Linked DNA regions of Acuticoccus sediminis. The protein of the gene in region 3 interacts with the protein of the main gene of each other region in a pairwise test. Links are inferred from orthologs where the notes say so. Each region holds a gene or a part of one and is shown on either strand. Other genes may lie near its edges.

What was found.
Region 1: the proteins of DLJ53_RS12925 (region 3) and cyoB interact in binary tests that used the Escherichia coli proteins (3 or more experiments, as listed by UniProt). The link is inferred for Acuticoccus sediminis from one-to-one orthologs.
Region 2: the proteins of DLJ53_RS12925 (region 3) and dnaE interact in binary tests that used the Escherichia coli proteins (3 or more experiments, as listed by UniProt). The link is inferred for Acuticoccus sediminis from one-to-one orthologs.

The regions. Positions count from the first base shown.
Region 1 is NZ_QHHQ01000005.1:155,322-160,569, reverse strand. The notes cover bases 1-2,992. They hold cyoB (cytochrome o ubiquinol oxidase subunit I), read left to right. Parts: upstream 1-493; coding sequence 494-2,491; downstream 2,492-2,992. Other genes in these bases: cyoC (cytochrome o ubiquinol oxidase subunit III), read left to right, coding at 2,492-2,992; cyoA (ubiquinol oxidase subunit II), read left to right, coding at 1-481. Also shown: more of cyoC, read left to right, coding at 2,993-3,124; cyoD (cytochrome o ubiquinol oxidase subunit IV), read left to right, coding at 3,124-3,531; DLJ53_RS22325 (SURF1 family protein), read left to right, coding at 3,539-4,315; DLJ53_RS22320 (ATP-binding protein), read left to right, coding at 4,415-5,248. UniProt on the Escherichia coli protein: Cytochrome bo(3) ubiquinol oxidase is the terminal enzyme in the aerobic respiratory chain of E.coli that predominates when cells are grown at high aeration.
Region 2 is NZ_QHHQ01000008.1:89,030-95,242, reverse strand. The notes cover bases 1-3,957. They hold dnaE (DNA polymerase III subunit alpha), read left to right. Parts: upstream 1-319; coding sequence 320-3,757; downstream 3,758-3,957. Other genes in these bases: DLJ53_RS28010 (ABC transporter ATP-binding protein), read left to right, coding at 1-69. In the rest of the region: DLJ53_RS28000 (efflux RND transporter permease subunit), read left to right, coding at 4,076-6,213. UniProt on the Escherichia coli protein: DNA polymerase III is a complex, multichain enzyme responsible for most of the replicative synthesis in bacteria. This DNA polymerase also exhibits 3' to 5' exonuclease activity. The alpha chain is the DNA polymerase catalytic subunit.
Region 3 is NZ_QHHQ01000002.1:1,103,284-1,110,577, reverse strand. Bases 2,028-4,809 are described here. They hold DLJ53_RS12925 (pyridoxal phosphate-dependent aminotransferase), read right to left. Parts: upstream 4,108-4,809; coding sequence 2,947-4,107; downstream 2,028-2,946. Other genes in these bases: DLJ53_RS12920 (LysR family transcriptional regulator), read right to left, coding at 4,202-4,809; DLJ53_RS12930 (AEC family transporter), read right to left, coding at 2,028-2,947. In the rest of the region: DLJ53_RS12940 (DUF3604 domain-containing protein), read left to right, coding at 1-1,496; DLJ53_RS36050 (aldo/keto reductase), read right to left, coding at 1,564-1,755; DLJ53_RS36045 (LysR substrate-binding domain-containing protein), read left to right, coding at 1,711-2,004; more of DLJ53_RS12930, read right to left, coding at 2,018-2,027; more of DLJ53_RS12920, read right to left, coding at 4,810-5,077; DLJ53_RS12915 (MBL fold metallo-hydrolase), read right to left, coding at 5,108-5,998; hutI (imidazolonepropionase), read right to left, coding at 5,995-7,266. UniProt on the Escherichia coli protein: Shows aminotransferase activity with methionine and histidine as substrates, and to a lesser extent also with phenylalanine.

The DNA.
Region 1 (5,248 bases), on a different replicon or contig from region 3:
GAACCAGCCGGGCGAGTTCGAGGGCTTCTCGAGCAACTACAGCGGCGAAGGCTTCTCGGGCATGCGCTTCGTCATGAAGTCGGTCGACGACGCCGGTTTCGACGCCTGGATCGAGGCGGCCCGGAGCTCCGCCAGGACCCTCGACCGCGACGCCTACCTGGAACTCGCCAAGCCCAGCGAGAAGGTCCCCGCCGAGACCTTCACGAACGTCGACCCGTCGCTGTTCCAGGCGATCGTCGAGCAGTGCGTCGAGCCGGGCTCGCTCTGCATGAGCGAGTGGATGGTCGCGGACGACGGCTCGCCGCTGTGCGGCCCGCTCACGACCGCGAGCCTCAACGAAGCCGATTTCACCGTCGACGCGCCGATGTCGCGGCCGCACGGCACGGGCCTCTCCCCCGTCCGCGGCGCCGGCATGAAGACGCCCACCGACAAGTCCTGGCAAGCGACGGAAGCCGCGCTTCCCGCCCCCACGCAACTCTGACCGAGCCCAGTAATGTTTTCTCAGCTTTGGGCGTTCCTGTTCGGGCGCCTCTCGTTCGACTCCCTGCCGTTCCACGAGCCGATCCTGATCGTGACCTTCATCGCGGTCGCGATCGGCGGCGCGGCGGTCCTGGGCGCGATCACCTACTTCAAGCTCTGGGGCTACCTGTGGCGTGAGTGGTTCACCACCGTCGACCACAAGCGCATCGGCATCATGTACATGGTGCTCGGGCTCATCATGCTGCTGCGCGGCTTCGCGGACGCGATCATGATGCGCGCGCAGCAGGCGATGGCGTTCGGCGGGAACGAGGGCTACCTGCCGCCGCACCACTACGACCAGATCTTCACCGCGCACGGCGTGATCATGATCTTCTTCGTGGCGATGCCGTTCGTCACCGGCTTCATGAACTACGTGGTGCCGCTGCAGATCGGCGCGCGCGACGTCGCCTTCCCGTTCCTGAACAACTTCTCGTTCTGGATGACGGTGTCCGGCGCGGTCCTGGTGATGACGTCGCTGTTCATCGGCCTGTTCGCGCGGACCGGCTGGCTCGCCTACCCGCCGCTGTCGGACATCACCTACAGTCCGGACGTCGGCGTCGACTATTACATATGGGCGTTGCAGATCGCGGGTGTGGGCACACTCCTATCGGGCGTCAACCTGATCGCGACCATCATCAAGATGCGCGCGCCGGGCATGGGCATGATGAAGATGCCCGTGTTCACGTGGACCGCGCTGTGCGCCAACATCCTCATCGTCGCGGCCTTCCCGGTCCTGACGGCGGTGCTCGCGATGCTGACGCTCGACCGCTACGTCGGCACGCACTTCTTCACCAATGACGGTGGCGGCAACGCCATGATGTACATCAACCTCATCTGGATCTGGGGTCACCCGGAGGTGTACATCCTCATCCTGCCGGCCTTCGGCATCTTCTCCGAGGTCGTCTCGACGTTCTGCGGCAAGCGCCTCTTCGGTTACACGTCGATGGTCTATGCGACGGTGGTCATCACCGTGCTCGCCTACATCGTGTGGCTGCACCACTTCTTCACGATGGGGTCGGGTGCGAGCGTGAACTCGTTCTTCGGCATCACGACCATGATCATCTCGATCCCGACCGGGGCGAAGATGTTCAACTGGCTGTTCACGATGTACCACGGCCGCATCCGCTTCGAGCTGCCGATGATGTGGACCATCGCCTTCATGCTGACGTTCGTGATCGGCGGCATGACGGGCGTGCTGCTGGCCGTGCCGCCGGCGGACTTCGTCCTCCACAACTCGCTGTTCCTGGTCGCGCACTTCCACAACGTGATCATCGGCGGCGTGCTGTTCGGCATGTTCGCGGGCATCAGCTTCTGGTGGCCGAAGGCGTTCGGCTTCAAGCTCGACCCGTTCTGGGGCAAGGTCTCCTTCTGGTTCTGGGTGATCGGCTTCTACTTCGCCTTCATGCCGCTCTACGTGCTCGGCCTGATGGGCGTGACGCGCCGCCTGAACCACTTCGACGATCCGTCGCTGCAGATCTGGTTCATCATCGCCGCCTTCGGCGCCGCGCTGATCGCGGTGGGCATCCTCGCCTTCCTCATCCAGATCGCCTGGTCGATCAAGAACCGCGAGAAGCTGCGGGACACGACGGGCGACCCGTGGAACGGCCGCACGCTGGAGTGGTCCACCTCCTCGCCGCCGCCGGACTACAACTTCGCCTTCACCCCGGTCATCCATGACTCGGACGCCTGGTGGGACATGAAGAGGCGCGGCTACACGCGGCCGCTGGAAGGCTTCAAGTCGATCCACATGCCCAGGAACACGGGCACGGGGATCATCCTGGCCGGCCTCGCCTTTATCTGCGGCTTCTCCCTGGTCTGGTACATCTGGTGGCTCGCCGTCGTGGCCTTCGTCGCGATGATCGCCACCGCGATCCACCACACCTTCAACTACGACCGTGACATGGACGTGCCGGCCGATGTGGTCGTCGAGACCGAGGCCCAGCGCACCACGCTCCTGGGGCAGGGGGCCTGAATGTCGACTGCAACACCCGCGCCCGAGAGCGAGATGACGACGCCGACCTTCTACCTGACGGACGAGCACGCGCATGAGTCGGGCGGCTCGACCATGCTCGGCTTCTGGATCTACCTGATGAGCGACTGTCTCATCTTCGCGAGCCTGTTCGCCACCTACGGTGTGCTGAGCCAGGCGACCGCGGGCGGTCCCGGAGCGGCGGAGCTGTTCGAGCTGCCGCTCGTCGCGATCAACACGACGATGCTGCTCCTCTCCTCCATCACCTACGGCTTCGCCATGCTGGCGATGGAGAAGGGGTCGGTGCCGCAGGTGCAGCGCTGGCTCGTCGTCACGGGCCTCTTCGGCGCCGCGTTCATCGGCATCGAGCTCTACGAGTTCGCCCACCTCATCCACGAGGGGGCGGGCCCGGGCCGCTCGGCCTTCCTGTCGGCCTTCTTCGCGCTGGTCGGCACCCACGGGCTGCACGTGACCGTCGGCATCGTCTGGCTGATCGTGCTGATGGTCCAGGTCAGGAAGCTCGGCCTGATCGCCGCCAACCGCCGCCGTCTGATGTGCCTCAGCCTGTTCTGGCACTTCCTCGACGTCATCTGGATCGGCGTCTTCACCTTCGTCTATCTCCTGGGAGCCCTGTGATGAGCGCTGAGACCCACACCGACGCTCACCACGACGACCACGGCCACGGACACGACGCCGGTCACCCCGGCGGCACCTTCTCCGGCTACATGACCGGCTTCATCCTGTCGGTCATCCTGACGGCGATCCCGTTCTGGCTGGTGATGAGCGGGTATATCCCGGACAAGACGACGACGGCGCTCCTCGTCATGGGCTTCGCCGTGGTCCAGATCGTCGTGCACATGGTGTTTTTCCTGCACATGACGCCAAGCGCGGAAGGCGGCTGGACGATGATGGCGCTGATCTTCACCCTCGTCCTGGTGGTGATCACGCTCGCCGGCTCGCTCTGGGTCATGTACCACATGAACACCAACATGATGCCGTGGAACGTCGCGCCCCTCTCCGGGAGCGCGGCCAGCGGGGGCTGAGACCGCCGTGGGACGCAAGCGCCGTACGCTCGCCATCGGATTCGCCGCCTTCGCGACGGTCGTCTTCGTGTGCCTCGGCGTGTGGCAGCTGCAGCGGCGGGAGTGGAAGCTCGACCTGATCGCCCGGGTCGACGCGCGCCTCGCCGCCGCGCCGGTCGCCGCGCCCGGCCCCGACGGCTGGGCCGGCATCACCGCCGACGGGGACGCCTACCGCCGCGTCACCGCCACGGGCACCTACGAGACCGGCCACGACACGCTGGTGCAGGCCGTCACCGAACTCGGCCCCGGCAGCTGGGTCCTGACCCCGCTCGCGACGGCGGAAGGCTTCACCGTCCTCGTCAACCGCGGCTTCGCGCCGCCGGACCGCCGCACCCCCGCCGACATCGCGCCGCCGGAGGGACCGGTGACGGTCACCGGCCTCCTGCGCGTCACGGAGCCGGGCGGCGCCTTCCTGCGCTCCAACGACCCGGACGCCGGCCGCTGGTACTCGCGCGACACCGCCGCGATCGCCACCGCCGGGGGCCTCGGCGCGGTCGCGCCCTATTTTATCGACGCGGACGCGGACGCGCCGGGCGAGGTCCCGGTCGGCGGCCTCACGGTCGTCCAGTTCCGCAATTCCCACCTCGTTTATGCGTTGACATGGTTCGCCCTGGCGCTGACATCCATCGCGATCACGGCGCTCGGACTGCGCCGTGAGAGGGGACCGTCCGAGGCCGGACGATCCGGGACGGCGCGGTCCGAAAGCGGGCGGGGCGATACGAAGCGGGTGGCCGTCGGCGGTTAGCCCGGCCACAGGCCTTGCGTGCCCGCGCGGACGGTCCGGCGGCACGCCGGGGCCGGCACCCGGCGGCGAACGGACGCCCCGAATTTTGGAGGCGAGAATTTGAGCGGCACCGGCGCGGCGCGGGTCAGCGCTGCCGACGCGCTTCGGCCAGGGTCCGGCGCGGACGACAGCGGCAAGAAGAACATGCTCCTCCTGATCCAGCTCCGCTGGATCGCGGTGGCGGGGCAGGTGGTGACCATCCTCGTCGTCGGCCCCGGCTTCGGCGTGGCGCTGCCGCTCCCGGAGATGGGCATCGTCGTCCTCGCCCAGATCGCCCTCAGCCTCGTCAGCCTGCGCTGGGTGCGGCGGCGCGAGAGGGTCGCGCCGGAGACGCTCCTGCTGGTGCTGGTGCTCGACGTCGCGGCGCTGACGGCTCAACTCTACATGAGCGGCGGCGGGGCCAACCCGTTCGCCGCGCTCTACCTGCTGCAGGTCGCGCTCGCGGCGGTCCTGCTCGACGCAAGGTCGGCGTGGCTTATCGTCGCCATGACGACCGCCTGCTACATCGGCCTCACGCTCAAGTACGAGCCGCTTCAGGTTCCCGGCCGCAACGATTCCGAGCTCTTCCGCTTGCATACGTTGGGGCTTTTGACCTGCTTCGTGCTGATGGCCGGCCTCCTTGTCGCCTTCCTCACCCGCATCGCCGGCAACCTGCGCGAACGTGACGCCCGCATAGCGGCCTTGCGCCAGAACGCAGTCGAAGAAGATCATATTGTGCGAATGGGACTTCTGGCATCGGGGGCCGCGCACGAGCTCGGCACGCCGCTCGCCTCGCTGTCGGTCACGCTGGGTGACTGGCAGCACATGCCGGAGTTCGCCAACGACCCGGATCGCGCACAGGAGATCGCAGAGATGCAGGCGGAGGTGAAGCGGTGCAAGTCGATCGTCACCGGC
Region 2 (6,213 bases), on a different replicon or contig from region 3:
AACCAGGCCCTCGCGAGCCAGCTCGACCGCACGGTAACCCTGAAGGAAGGCCGAATCGTCGCGCTATAATTGACGCTATCTGTCGAATAAGTTTCTCGCGAATCACGCTTGATGTTCTCGGAACATTCTACTACGTTCCAATGAGAACAAAGAGAGGTCAGTGATGCAGCGGTTCTTTCTCGATTGTGGTGCGTTCGTTTCCTGTTCGGCCTTCGTCGTCGCCCTCATTCTGTGGATTGACGGAATGCAGGTCCCCCTCGTGTGATCCCATCGGACCGATCCGGCGCTAAGGTGAGCGCCGGTATCTGGGAGGCGCGTCATGTTCGTCCATCTGAGGGTCCACTCGGCCTACTCTCTCCTGGAAGGCGCGCTGCACCTCAAGAAGATCGTGTCGCTTGCAGCGGCGGACAATCAGCCCGCCGTCGCCGTCAGCGACACGGCCAATCTCTTCGGCGCATTGGAGTTTTCGGAAAAGGCGTATGGCGAGGGCGTGCAGCCCCTCATCGCCTGCACCGTCCCCATCCGCCTCGCCGAGCGGATCCAGGGTGGCCGGCGGATCACGCCCATCGCCCGCATGCCCCTGATCGCCACCTGCCCGGACAGCTTCGCCAACCTGCAGCGGCTGATCAGCCACGCCTACCTGAAGTCGGACGGCGAGACCGTCGCCGTCCCGGTCGACGGCCTCGCCCCCTACGCCGACGGCATCATCGCCCTCTCCGGCTGGACCGACGGTCCCGTCGGCAAGACGCTCGAGCTCGGCGAGACCGACGGCGCCGCCGCGCTGTTCGACGAACTTCGCGAAACGTTCGGAGATCGTTTCTATTGTGAGCTCCAGCGCCACGGGACGACGGCGGAGAACACGTTCGAGGCGTTCGCCGTGGGCCTCGCCTACGACAGGGGCGTTCCCCTCGTCGCCACCAACGAGGTCTACTTCGCCAAGCGCGACGACTACGAGGCGCACGACGCGCTGATCGCCATCGCCGAAGGCCGCCGCCTCGCCGACGACGACCGGCGGCGCCTGACGCCGGAACACTATTTCAAGACCCAGGGCGAGATGGAGGCCCTCTTCAGCGACCTCCCGGAGGCGATCGCCTCGACGGTCGAGATCGCCATGCGCTCCCACTTCCGGGTAAAGAAGTGCCCGCCGATGCTGCCGCGCTTCATCGCCGCCGAGCGCAAGGCCCAGGGCCTGCCGCCGGAGGACAAGACCGAGGAGCAGGAGCTGGAGGCCGAGGCCGAGCGGCTCACCCAGATGGCGAAAGACGGCCTAGAACGGCGCTTCGCCACGCGCGGCATGGCGCCCGGCGTCGACCGCGAGGCGTACGAGCACCGCCTGGAGCACGAGCTCGGCATCATCTGCCGGATGAAGTTCCCCGGCTACTTCCTCATCGTCGCCGACTTCATCCAGTGGGCGAAGGCGCACGACGTCGCCGTGGGGCCGGGCCGCGGCTCGGGCGCCGGCTCGCTCGTCGCCTACGCGCTGACGATCACCGACCTCGACCCGCTCCGCTTCGACCTCCTGTTCGAGCGCTTCCTCAACCCGGAACGCGTCTCGATGCCGGACTTCGACGTCGACTTCTGCCAGGAGAAGCGCGACCGGGTCATCCACTACGTCCAGGAGCGCTACGGCCCGGACCGGGTGGCGCAGATCATCACCTTCGGGACCCTCCAGGCCCGCGCCGTGGTGCGCGACGTCGGCCGCGTGCTCGACATGCCGTACGGCAAGGTCGACCAGCTCGCCAAGCTCGTCCCCTCCAACCCTGCCAACCCGATCACCCTCGGCCAGGCGCTGGAGCAGGAATCGAAGCTGCAGGAGGCGAAGGCGCAGGACGGCGAGATCGACCGCCTGCTGCAGATGGCGCTGAAGCTCGAGGGGCTCTACCGCCACGCCTCCACCCACGCCGCCGGCATCGTCATCGGCGACCGGCCGCTGGAGGAGATCGTCCCCCTCTACCGCGACCCGCGGTCCGACCTCCCCGTCACCCAGTACAACATGAAATGGGTGGAATCGGGCGGCCTGGTGAAGTTCGACTTCCTTGGCCTCAAGACGCTCACCACCATCGAGCGCGCAATCGCCCTGATCCCGGACGAGATCGACCTCGATACCCTGCCGCTGGACGACGGCCCCACCTACGAGCTGCTCGCGAGGGGCGAGACCGCCGGCGTTTTCCAGCTGGAAAGTCAGGGCATGAGGAAGGCGCTGGTCGGCATGAAGCCCGACCGGTTCGAGGACATCATCGCCATCGTGGCGCTCTACCGCCCGGGCCCGATGGACAACATCCCGAGCTACAACCGCCGCAAGCAGGGGCTGGAGGAGCCGGACTACCTCCACCCCAAGCTCGAGCCGATCCTGAAAGAGACCTACGGCATCATCATCTACCAGGAGCAGGTGATGCAGATCGCGCAGGTCCTGTCGGGCTACTCGCTCGGCGAAGCCGACCTGCTGCGCCGCGCCATGGGCAAGAAGATCGCCGCCGAAATGGCGGTGCAGCGCGACCGCTTCGTCGACGGCGCGGTGAAGGACGGCACCAGGGCGGCCGACGCGAACCGCATCTTCGACCTCGTCGCCAAGTTCGCGAACTACGGGTTCAACAAGTCCCACGCCGCCGCCTACGCCCTCGTCGCCTACCATACGGCCTACCTGAAGACGCACTACCCGTCGGAGTTCCTCGCCGCGTCGATGACCCTCGACATGGGCAACACCGACAAGCTCGCCGACTTCCGGGGCGAGGCGCAGCGCATGGGCATAAAGGTGCTGCCACCCTCCATCGAGAAGTCGAAGGGCGAGTTCTCGGTGGAGAAGGGTGATATCGTCTACGGCCTCGGCGCCATCAAGGGCGTCGGCTGGCCCCTCGTGCACCACATCGAGGAGACGCGCGCCAAGGCGCCGTACAAGGACCTCTCGGACTTCGCGAACCGCCTCGACCCGAAGGCCGCGCCCAAGCGCTCCATGGAGGCGCTCGTCGCGGCCGGCACCTTCGACGTCTGGGTGCCGGACCGGGGCAGCCTCTCGGCGGGTCTGGAACAGGTGCTGGGCGTTGCCAACCGCGTCGCCTCCGGCGCGGCGGTCGGCCAGAACGACTTCTTCGGCGCCAGCGCGGCGGAGGACATCCGCCTGCCCACCAATGCGGTCTGGACCCCGCACGAGCGGCTGAAGCGCGAGCTCGACGCCATCGGCTTCTACCTCTCCGCGCACCCGCTCGACGACTACCGCGAGGCGCTGGAGAAGGCCGGCGTGCCGCAGTGGCGCGACTTCCCGGCCGCCGTGCGCCGGGGAGAGGGGGCGAAGATCGCCGGCGTTGTCGTCTCACGGCAGGAGCGCCGCACCAAGAGCGGCAACCGGATGGGGATCCTCGCCCTCTCCGACCCGTCCGGCCAGTACGAGGCGATCGCCTTCTCCGACACGCTCGACGCGTACCGGGAGAAGCTCGAGCCGGGGAGCTGCGTCCTCCTTTCCGTGACCGCGCGGGAGGAGGAGGAAGGCATCTCGATCCGCATCGGCCACGTGGAGCCGCTGGAGAAGCTGGCCGCCAAGCAGTCGACGACGCTCACCGTCTTCCTCGACCGCGCCGACGTCATCACCTCGATCGAGCGGCTGATCGGTCATCAGGGGATGTGCACGGTGAAGCTAGTCGCCCTCACCCAGGGCGGCGGCCGCGAGGTGGAGATGGCCCTGCGGGAGCCGCGCGCCGTCTCGCGATCGGTCGCCAACGCCATCAAGTCGATACCCGGCGTGGTCGACGTCGCCTACGCCTGAGCACCCGGCTCCTCTGCATCCTACGCCGGGCCCCGCGCTGGCCGCGATAACGGGCGGCATCCGCTCGCGCCGTCGCGAGGGCCGGCGCGGCAGGGATCCCACACCTTCCGGCCGGATGGTGCGTCGCAACACTGAGATGCGCCGCCCCGGTAGGCCGCGCGGGGATCGGCTGCTATAAGCTCGCCTCAGGAAGTGTGGATCCTGCCCCCCTCCCCGGCGAATGCGACATTCAAGTTCTGGAGCCCGTTCGCGGAATGTGCTCTAGGGACCGATCGCTAAGCGTGCTGCTGCACGTTGCCGGGCTGCTAAAGGTCACTCATGGCACAGTTCTTCATTGATCGTCCCGTTTTTGCCTGGGTGATCTCGATCATCATCATGGGCGTCGGCATCCTCGCGATCATGACGCTGCCGGTCGCGCAGTACCCGCAGATCGCCCCGCCGTCGGTGCAGATCACAGCCACTTATCCCGGCGCGTCCGCCGAGACGGTCGCCAACACCGTCACCCAGGTCATCGAGCAGCAGATGACCGGTCTCGACGGCCTGCGCTACATCTCGTCGAACTCGACGTCGACGGGCCAGGCCGAGATCACCCTCACCTTCCGCACCGGCACCGACCCCGACATCGCGCAGGTGCAGGTGCAGAACCGCCTCAGTCAGGCGACACCGCTCCTACCCGAGACCGTGCAGCGCCAGGGCATTACGGTGGAGAAGTCGTCCGCCGGCTTCCTCATGGTGATCGCGCTCATCTCCGAAGACGGCGCGCTCGATCAGGTGGACCTGTCCGACTACCTGACGTCCAACATGGTCGACGAGATCAGCCGCATCCAGGGCGTCGGCAAGGTGCAGGTGTTCGGCTCGCAGTACGCGATGCGCATCTGGCTCGACCCGTCCAAGCTCGCCGCCTACGAGCTGTCGGCCGAGGCCGTGGTCAACGCCGTCGCGGCAGAGAACGCGCAGATCTCCGCCGGCGAGTTCGGCAGCCTCCCCGCGGTCGAGGGGCAGATGCTGAACGCGACGGTCACCGCCCAGTCGCTGCTGCAGACGCCGCAGGACTTCGAGCAGATCGTCGTGCGCGCCGAGACCGACGGCGGCCTCGTCCTCCTGCAGGACGTCGCCCGGGTGGAGATCGGCGCGGAGAGCTACCAGACCATCGCCCGCTACAACCGCCAGCCGGCGTCCGGCATGGCGATCCAGCTCGCGACCGGCGCCAACGCGCTCGACACCGCCGAGGCCGTCCGCGCACGGGTCGACGAGTTCGCCCAGTTCTTCCCCGAGGGCGTCTCCTACGTCGTCCCGTACGACACGACGCCGTTCGTCACGATCTCCATCGAGTCGGTGATCCACACCCTCTTCGAGGCGATCGTGCTCGTGTTCTTCGTGATGTTCCTGTTCCTGCAGAACTTCCGCGCGACCCTCATCCCGACGCTCGCGGTGCCGGTCGTTCTGCTCGGAACGTTCGGCGTGCTGGCGGCGGCAGGGTTCTCCATCAACACGCTGACGATGCTCGCCATGGTGCTGGCCATCGGCCTCCTCGTCGACGACGCGATCGTCGTGGTGGAGAACGTCGAGCGCATCATGGAGGAGGAAGGCCTCACCCCGCGCGAGGCGACACGCAAGTCCATGGGGCAGATCACGGGCGCCCTCATCGGCATCGCGATGGTGCTGTCGGCGGTGTTCGTGCCGATGGCCTTCTTCGGCGGCTCGACCGGCGTCATCTACAAGCAGTTCGCCGTCACCATCGTCTCGGCGATGGCGCTGTCGGTGGTCGTCGCATTGACGCTGACGCCGGCCCTCTGCGCCCAGCTCCTGAAGCAGCCCAAGCACGGCGCCGTGAAGCGCGGTCCGTTCGGCTGGTTCAACCGCGGCTTCAACGCCACGCAGAACGGCTACTCCAGGCTGGTCGGCGCGACCGCCGGGCGGCCGCTGCGGATGGGCATCATCTACCTCGCCCTCGCCGGGGGCATGGTCTACCTCTTCATCAACACGCCGACGGGCTTCCTGCCGGACGAAGACCAGGGGATCATGTTCACCCTCGTCCAGGCGCCGACCGGCGCCACGGCAGGGCGCACGCTCCAGACCATCAAGACGATCGAGGACTACTACCTCGACCACGAGCAGGACGACGTGAACTCCATCTTCACGGTGGTCGGCTTCTCGTTCGCGGGCGGTGGCCAGAACATGGGCATCGGCTTCGTCCGGCTGAAGGACTGGGACGAGCGGACCGAGCCGGGCCAGGCGGTGCAGGCGCTGGCGGGCCGGGCCTACGGCGCGCTCAGCCAGATCCAGGACGCGCTCGTCTTCCCGGTGGTGCCGCCGGCGGTGATCGAACTCGGCAACGTGTCGGGCTTCGACTTCTACCTCCAGGCCCGCGCAGGGCAGACGCACGAGCAGCTTCTCGAGGCGCGCAACCAGCTGCTCGGCGCCATGGCGGCGTCGCCGCTGATCGCGTCGGCACG
Region 3 (7,294 bases):
ACGACGCGCTGGTCGCGGAGGCGGGGCCGCTCGTCGTCGAGGCGGGCGATCATGCCGGGTTCTGGGGCGACCTGCACGGGCAGACAGGCGAGACCATCGGCGTCAACACCATCGAGAGCTACTTCGATTTCGCCCGCAACAAGGCGTTCCTCGACGTCTCGGCCCACCAGGGCAACGACTTCCAGATCAACCTGCCCTTCTGGGCACGGCTCAACGAGCTGACGGCGGAGTGGAACGAGCCGGGGCGCTTCACCGTGTTCCCGGGCTACGAGTGGTCCGGCAACACGGCGGTCGGCGGCGACCACAACGTCTACTTCGCGACCGAGGGGCGCACCATCGCGCGGTGCAGCCACGCGATCCTCGAGGACCGCTCCGACCTCATGACCGACGCGAACACCCTGACCGACCTCTACGACAAGCTGCGCGGCGAGGACTGCGTGATCTACGCCCACGTCGGCGGGCGCTACGCGAACATCTTCTACGACCACGACCCGAAGCTCGAGACGGCGGTGGAGATGCACTCCGCCTGGGGGACGTTCGAGTGGATCCTGACCGACGGGTTCCCGCTCGGCCGCCGCGTCGGCGTGGTCTGCAACAGCGACGGCCACAAGGGGCGGCCGGGCGCCAGCTATCCCGGCGCGTCGCGCTTCGGCGCCTATGGCGGGCTCACCTGCTTCCTCACCGACCGCAACGACCGCGCCTCGATCATGGAGGCGCAGCGCCGCCGCCATCACTACGGCACCACCGGCTGCCGCCTCTTCATGGATGTGACGGCCACGCTGCCGGACGGATCGGTCGTCTTCGAGCGCAATCCGGCCGCCGACCCGGATGCGGCACGGGCCGAGGCGCGGACCGCGATCATGGGCGATATCGTCAGGGTCGCGGGCGGGGAGGTCACGCTCGCCGTCCGGATCGAGGCGCACGCGGGGATCGAGCGCGTCGAGCTGCGCGACGGGGCGGCGCCGCTGGAGGTGATCCGCACCTACGGCGAGGAGGACCTCGGCAACCGCATCCGCGTCCTGTGGGCGGGGGCGGAGTATCGCGGCCGCGGGCGCGACACGCTGTGGACCGGCCGCGCCCGCTTCGCCGGCGCTTCCATCGACCGGTTCGAGACGGTGAACCATTGGAACAAGGAGCAGATGCTTGAGCAGCGCGGCGGCGAGAGCGTCTCGTTCAAGGGCGTCACCACCGGCAACTTCATGGGCTTCGACGCCTGGCTCACCGCCACGGACGGCTCGGTGCTCACCGTCGAGACCAACCGGGGGACGCTGGAGCGGCCGCTGGCCGGGATCGGCCTCGACCCGATCGTCATGGACGCGGGCGGCCTCGACCGGCGCCTCAGCGTGCAGCGGCTGCCCGAGGCGCGTCTCGCCCGCAGCCTCTCGTTCGAGCGCACGCTCACCTTGAAGGCGGACGGGGACACGCCGATCTGGATCGCCGTCACCACCGAGGACGGCTTCCAGGCGTGGTCGAGCCCCATCTACCTGTTCCGCTGAACTCCGCTGCGCGGCGGCGCTCCGCCCGCCGCCACGCTTCGCCCGCGCCGGGCCGGGGCGCCGCGAATTAGGACGCCGTGTCGGTGAGACGGGCGATCTCGTCCGCGTTCAGCGACAGGGTCGCGGCCTTCGCGAAGCTCTCGACCTGGGCGACGCTGGTGGCGCTGGCGATCGGCGCCGTCACGCCCTCGCGGGCGATGAGCCAGGCGAGCGCCTGGTAGGCGGGCAGCCCGTCCGCCTCGGCCGTGGCGACCGGCACGTCAACGACGGCCAGGCGCTGAAGGACTGGGCGGTCGCCGGTGCGGGGGTCGTGATGAAGTCGAGCTTCGACGTCGCGGAGGAGCTCGCCGCCGGCCGGCTCGAGACGGCGTTGGAGGCGTTTACGGCGGAGGCGACGAACCTTTACGCCGTGTCCCCGCCGCGCAGCCGCGCATCGCGCCGGGTGCGGATGCTCCTCGACCACCTGACCGAGGGGCTCGCCGGCATCGGCGCCGCGCCGCGCGTCTGAACGGCGCCTGCCGTCAGATCTGCAGGACCACCGGGCTGAGGAGAAGAACGGCCGGAACGGCGATCGCGGCGGCCACCGTCTGCACCGTGACGATGGAGGCCATCAGCGGCGCGTCGCCGCCGAGCTGGCGGGCGAGGATGTAGGCGGAAGACGCGGTCGGGAGCGTCTGGAACAGCACCGCGACGGCCGCCGGCGGCCCGCTCAGGCCGAACGCGAGGCAGGCGAGGACGGTCGCGGCCGGCATGACGCCGAACTTGAAGATCATCGCCGCCACCGTCGGCCGAACCGCCGTGCCGACGGCCTTCCACTGGAACGCCGCGCCGACGCACAGGAGGCCGAGCGGCAGGGAGGCCGTGCCGAGCGCCTTCACCGCGCCCGCGACACCCGGGGGGAGCCCCAGCCCGGTCGCCTGCAAGGTGACCCCGATCGCGCAGGCGACCACCAGCGGGTTCGTGACGATCCCGCGCACCACGCCGCGGATCGAGGGTTCCGCGCCGGCATATTGCGCGAACACCAGGATGACGAGGATGTTGACCGTCGGCACGATCGCCGCGTTGGCGACGGCCGAGAGGCCGATGGCCGGCGCGCCGAAGAGCGCGATCGCGGCCGTGACGCCGACATAGTTGTTGAAGCGGACGCCGCCCTGGAACACCGAAGTGAACGCCGGGCCGCCGCCGCCGATCACGCGCCGCGCCAGCACCATGAGGAGCGCGGTGCCGAAGGTGGAGACGACCAGCACCGCCGCGAGCCGCAGCACCGGGACGCCGTCGAGGTCGGCCATCGCGAGGCCGTGGATGAAGAGGCACGGCAGCAGCACGAAATAGGAGAGCCGCTCGGCCTGGGGCCAGAAGGTGTCCGCCAGGAAGCCCCGGCGGCGCATCAGGTTGCCGGCCGCCACGAGGAGGACGATCGGCGCGAGGGCGATGAGGATCGCGAGGACCATCACGCCCGCCCCAGGAAGTCGACGATGCGGCGGCAGCCCTCCACGAGGCTCGCTTCATCGAGCGCGAAGGAGAGGCGCAGGTGGTCGTCCCCGCCGAACGCCGAGCCCGGCACGACGGCGACGCCCGTCGCCTCCAGGAGCGCCATCGCCGTCTCGTCACCGTGGCGGCCGGCGATGCGGGGGAAGAGGTAGAAGGCCCCGTCGGGCGCTGCGGTCGACAGGTGCGGGCTCTCGGCGAGCACGGCCAGCGCCGCGTCGCGCCGCTTGCGGTAGATCTCCGCCCGGACCGGGAGCGAGTCCTGCGGGCCGGTCAGCGCCGCCACGGCGGCGATCTGGGACAGCGAGGACGTCTGCGTGGCGTTCTGCGACTGGACCGCGTTGATGGCGGTGACGAGGTCCTTCGGCCCGCCCGCCCAGCCGACGCGCCACCCCGTCATCGCGTACGCCTTGGAGACGCCGTCGATGGTCAGCGTCCGGTCCGCGAGGTCCGGCACGACCGCGGCGAACGAGGCGTAGGGCGTGTCGGAGAAGCGGATCGGCGCGTAGATGTCGTCGGAGAGGACGAGGATGCGCGGGTGGCCGGCGATCACCTCCGCGAGGGCGGCGAGATCGGACGCGGAGTAGACCGCGCCGGAGGGGTTGCCGGGCGCGTTGATGACGACCCAGCGCGTCTTCGGGGTGATCGCCGCGGCAAGCACGTCCGGGTCGAGGCGGAAGCCGGTTTCCAGCGCGGTCGGCACCACCACCGGCACCGCCCCGCAGGCCCGCACCATGTCCGGGTAGGACGCCCAGTAGGGTGCGGGGAGGACGACCTCGTCGCCTTTTTCGAGCGAGGCGAGGAAGGCGTTGAAGATCACCTGCTTGGCACCGCAGCCGACGGCGATCTCGTCGTCGGCGAAGGTGAGGCCGCGCTCCCGGGCGAAGTGCTCGCGGATCGCGGCCCGCAGCGGCGGGATGCCGTTGACGGGCGTGTAGCCCATGCGGCGGGTGTCGAGCGCCTCGTGCGCGGCGGCGATCACGTGGTCCGGCGGCGCGAAGTCGGGTTCGCCGAGGGTCAGGTCGATGACCTCGTGACCAGCGGCGCGATGCTCGGCCGCCTTGCGCGCCATGGCCAGGATGGGCGAGCCGGCGGCCACCGGCCGGAAGCGGGGCAGGGACATTCAAACCTCGTCACGGAAAAACACAGTGACGTGAGTACAGCCCCCGACGCCGAAGAAAAAACGCATAATTCTTCAGCAGAAGTAGCGAAAAACTCTATGGTCGGCTGACCGCGATCAGGGCCTCCACCAGCAGCGCCACGAAGCGGGCGGCCGGCGCCTCCTCCAGCGAGAGCACGCCGACGCGGCGTACGAGTTGCGGCTCGCCGAAGGGTTGGCGGTACAGCGGCGGCAGGCTCTCAAGGTCGCGCTCGTCGAGCGGGACGACGGCGACGCCGAGGCCGGTGGCGGCCATGCGGGCGAGCGCCTGCTGGCTGTCGAGCTCCATTTCCTCGCGCACGCGCAAGCCCTGCCGGCGCAGCTCGTCCTCGATGATGCGCCCGGCCCAGGCGCGCTTGTCGAAGCGCAGGAGCGGCAGGCGGGTGAGGAGGGTCCTCGTGTCCACGCCCTCGTGCTCCGGCGAGGCGACGACCCAGAAGCGGTCGCAGTACGTCGGGTCGAAGTGGAGGCCCGCGGGGTAGGGCTTGACCGGCTCGGTGGTGACCGCCGCGTCGATGTTGCCGGCCTCGATCTCGCGCGCGAGCTCGGCGGACATGCCGGAGTTGACACGGATATGGAGGCGCGGGTGCGCCGCCTGCAGCCGGCTCAGCGCCTCCGGAAGTACGCCGGCGAGCGCGGTCTGGATCGCGCCGAGCCGCAACCGCCCGGCGATCCCGGGGCCGGAGGCGACGGCGTCCTTGATGGCGTCGTAGCCGTCGAGCACGCCGCGGGCATGCTCGACGGCGATCTCGCCCGCCGCCGTCAGCACCGGCTGGCGGCGGGAGCGGTCGAACAGCGTGACGCCGAACTCCTCCTCGAGCGCCTTGACGTGGAGGCCGACGGCGGACGGGGTCAGCCCCAGCGCCTCCGCCGCGCGGGCGAAGGTGCCGTACCGGGTGATGGCGACGAGGCTGCGCAGCGCACGGAGCGACAAGGTCTCATCCTGTGGTGCCTCGCGGCGGCGTCACCGGTGGGCGGCGGCGTCCGCGAAGGTCGGTTTCTCGAACGCGACGTTATCGCCGAAGCACCAGGCGACGCCATCGCACGCGGCGACGGTCGCGGGATCGAGGGCGACGGCGCCCTTGTCGAGCCAGACCGAGCCGGGGCGTCCGTTCACCCACGCGTCGGGCGGCTGCATCGTCGAGGCGCGGTGCAGCACGTCCCAGATGAAATAGTGATGCGGCACGATGATCTTCGCGCCGAGCCGCGCCGCCACCGCGTCGGCCTGGGCGTAGGAGAGGACGTGCTCGGACCCGTCGACGGGCAGGAGCGCGACGTCCACCGGGCCGATCATCTCCCAGACGTGTTCCGGCGGGTCGGGCCGGTTGTCGCCCCAGTGCAGGATCCGGACGCCGCCGGTCTCGACGATGATCAGCGAGTTGTCGAACGAGCGCCAGTTGTGCGGCGGCAGCGTCTCCATCGGCGTGAGGCTGCGGGTGAGGTTCGCCCAGTTCCAGGCATTGTGCGTCGAATCGGAGACGTGCTTGTCGGCGATGCCGGTGATCGTGACGTCGGCGAACGCGAAGGTCCCGACGAGACGGTCGAGGATGACGTTGGCCGACACGAGATGCAGCCCGTCATGGTCGAAGTGGGCGTGGGTTGAGATGGCGATGTCCACCTCCGTCTTCGGGAAGTCGTAGAGGTACCAGTCCCAGCCGCCTGCGGGGTGGTTGCGCCAGGGGTCGATCATGATCGAGACGCCCGCCGGGGACGTGATACGGAACGCCGAGGAGCCGAAGAAGGCGAGCTCGGCCGGTCCCTTCGCCTCCGGCAGCCCCTCCTGCAGGGCGATCATGTGGTTGTTGTTCTCGGCCTGGCGCCAGGCCCAGAGGCCCTCGTCCTTGCGGTCTTTCATCGGTCCATCCGGGGTTGGTCCATCGCGCTGCGATCGATGAGGCGGCCGTCCTCGACGAGGACGCGGCCCTTCTTGATCACCGTCCGGGCCGAGTTGGCGCCGAAGCGGAACGGGATGCGGGCATGGTCGGGCGTGTCGAACACGGCGATGTCGGCCTGCTTGCCGGCGGCGAGCGAGCCGATCCGGGCGTCGAGGCGCAGCGCCCTGGCGGCGTTGATGGTGGCGCCCATCAGCGCCTCGTCCGCGGTGAGGCCGGAGAGGCGGCAGGCAAAGCCCATCGTCATCTGCTGCGACAGGTGCCAGCAGACGGGGCACAGGTCGGTGGCGATGGCGACGGTGACGCCATGGTCGCAGAACCGGCGGGCGTCGACCGGATGCGGGTGGTTCACCGCCCAGTCGAAGCCGGGGAAGAAGGCGACGGCGGTGCCGGCCTCTGCGAGGGCGTCGAGGTCGTCGTCGGAGAGCATGTTGGCGTGGTCGACGGAGGCGGCGCCCATCTCCACCGCGAGCCGGGCGCCGCCGACGTTGACGCGGGCGTCGGTATGGAGCTTGGCGACGAGGCCGTGGTCGGCGGCGACGGCGAGGACGCGCGCGCACTCCTCGATCGTGAAGACGTTGGGGTCGACGTAGACGTCGCAGAAGGTGGCGAGGTTCCGCTCGGCGATCTCCGGGATCGTCTCGGCGCAGATGGTGTCGAGGTAGCGCGCGGCGTCGTCCGGCCGGGCGTGCGCCCCGAGATATGTCGGCACGACCTCGAGGCCGGATATCTCGGCGACCAGCCGCGCCGCCTCCAGCGAGGCGATGTCGCTGGCGTGGTCGAGGCCGTAGCCGGACTTGGTCTCGATGGTGGTGGTGCCGGAGAGGAGCATCTTGCGCGCGCGGCCGAGGGCGGTCGCGGCGAGCACCTCCGGCGCGACGGCCTTGTTGATGCGCTGCGAGGCGGGGACGCCCCAGACGTGGCCGGCCGCCGTCAGCCCCGCGTCGTCGAGGCCGGTCGTTCGGGCGAAGTACTCCGCGGAGCGGTCGCCCTCGAAGACGAGGTGGGTGTGGCAGTCGACGAGGCCGGGCGTGACCGTCCCGCCGGCGGCGTCCACGACGCGGGTCGCCGGGCCGGCGAGGTTGGCGGCGTCGGGGCCGACGGCGACGATGGTCTCGCCCTTCACCGCGACGGCGGCGCTGTCCAGGACGCCGATGCCGTCAGGCGCGTCGGGGTCGCAGAGGACCACGCGGCTGGCGCCGGTGATCACGAGATCGGCTGGGTCGTCCATCGGGTCTCCTCGGTCGTCCGGCCACGGG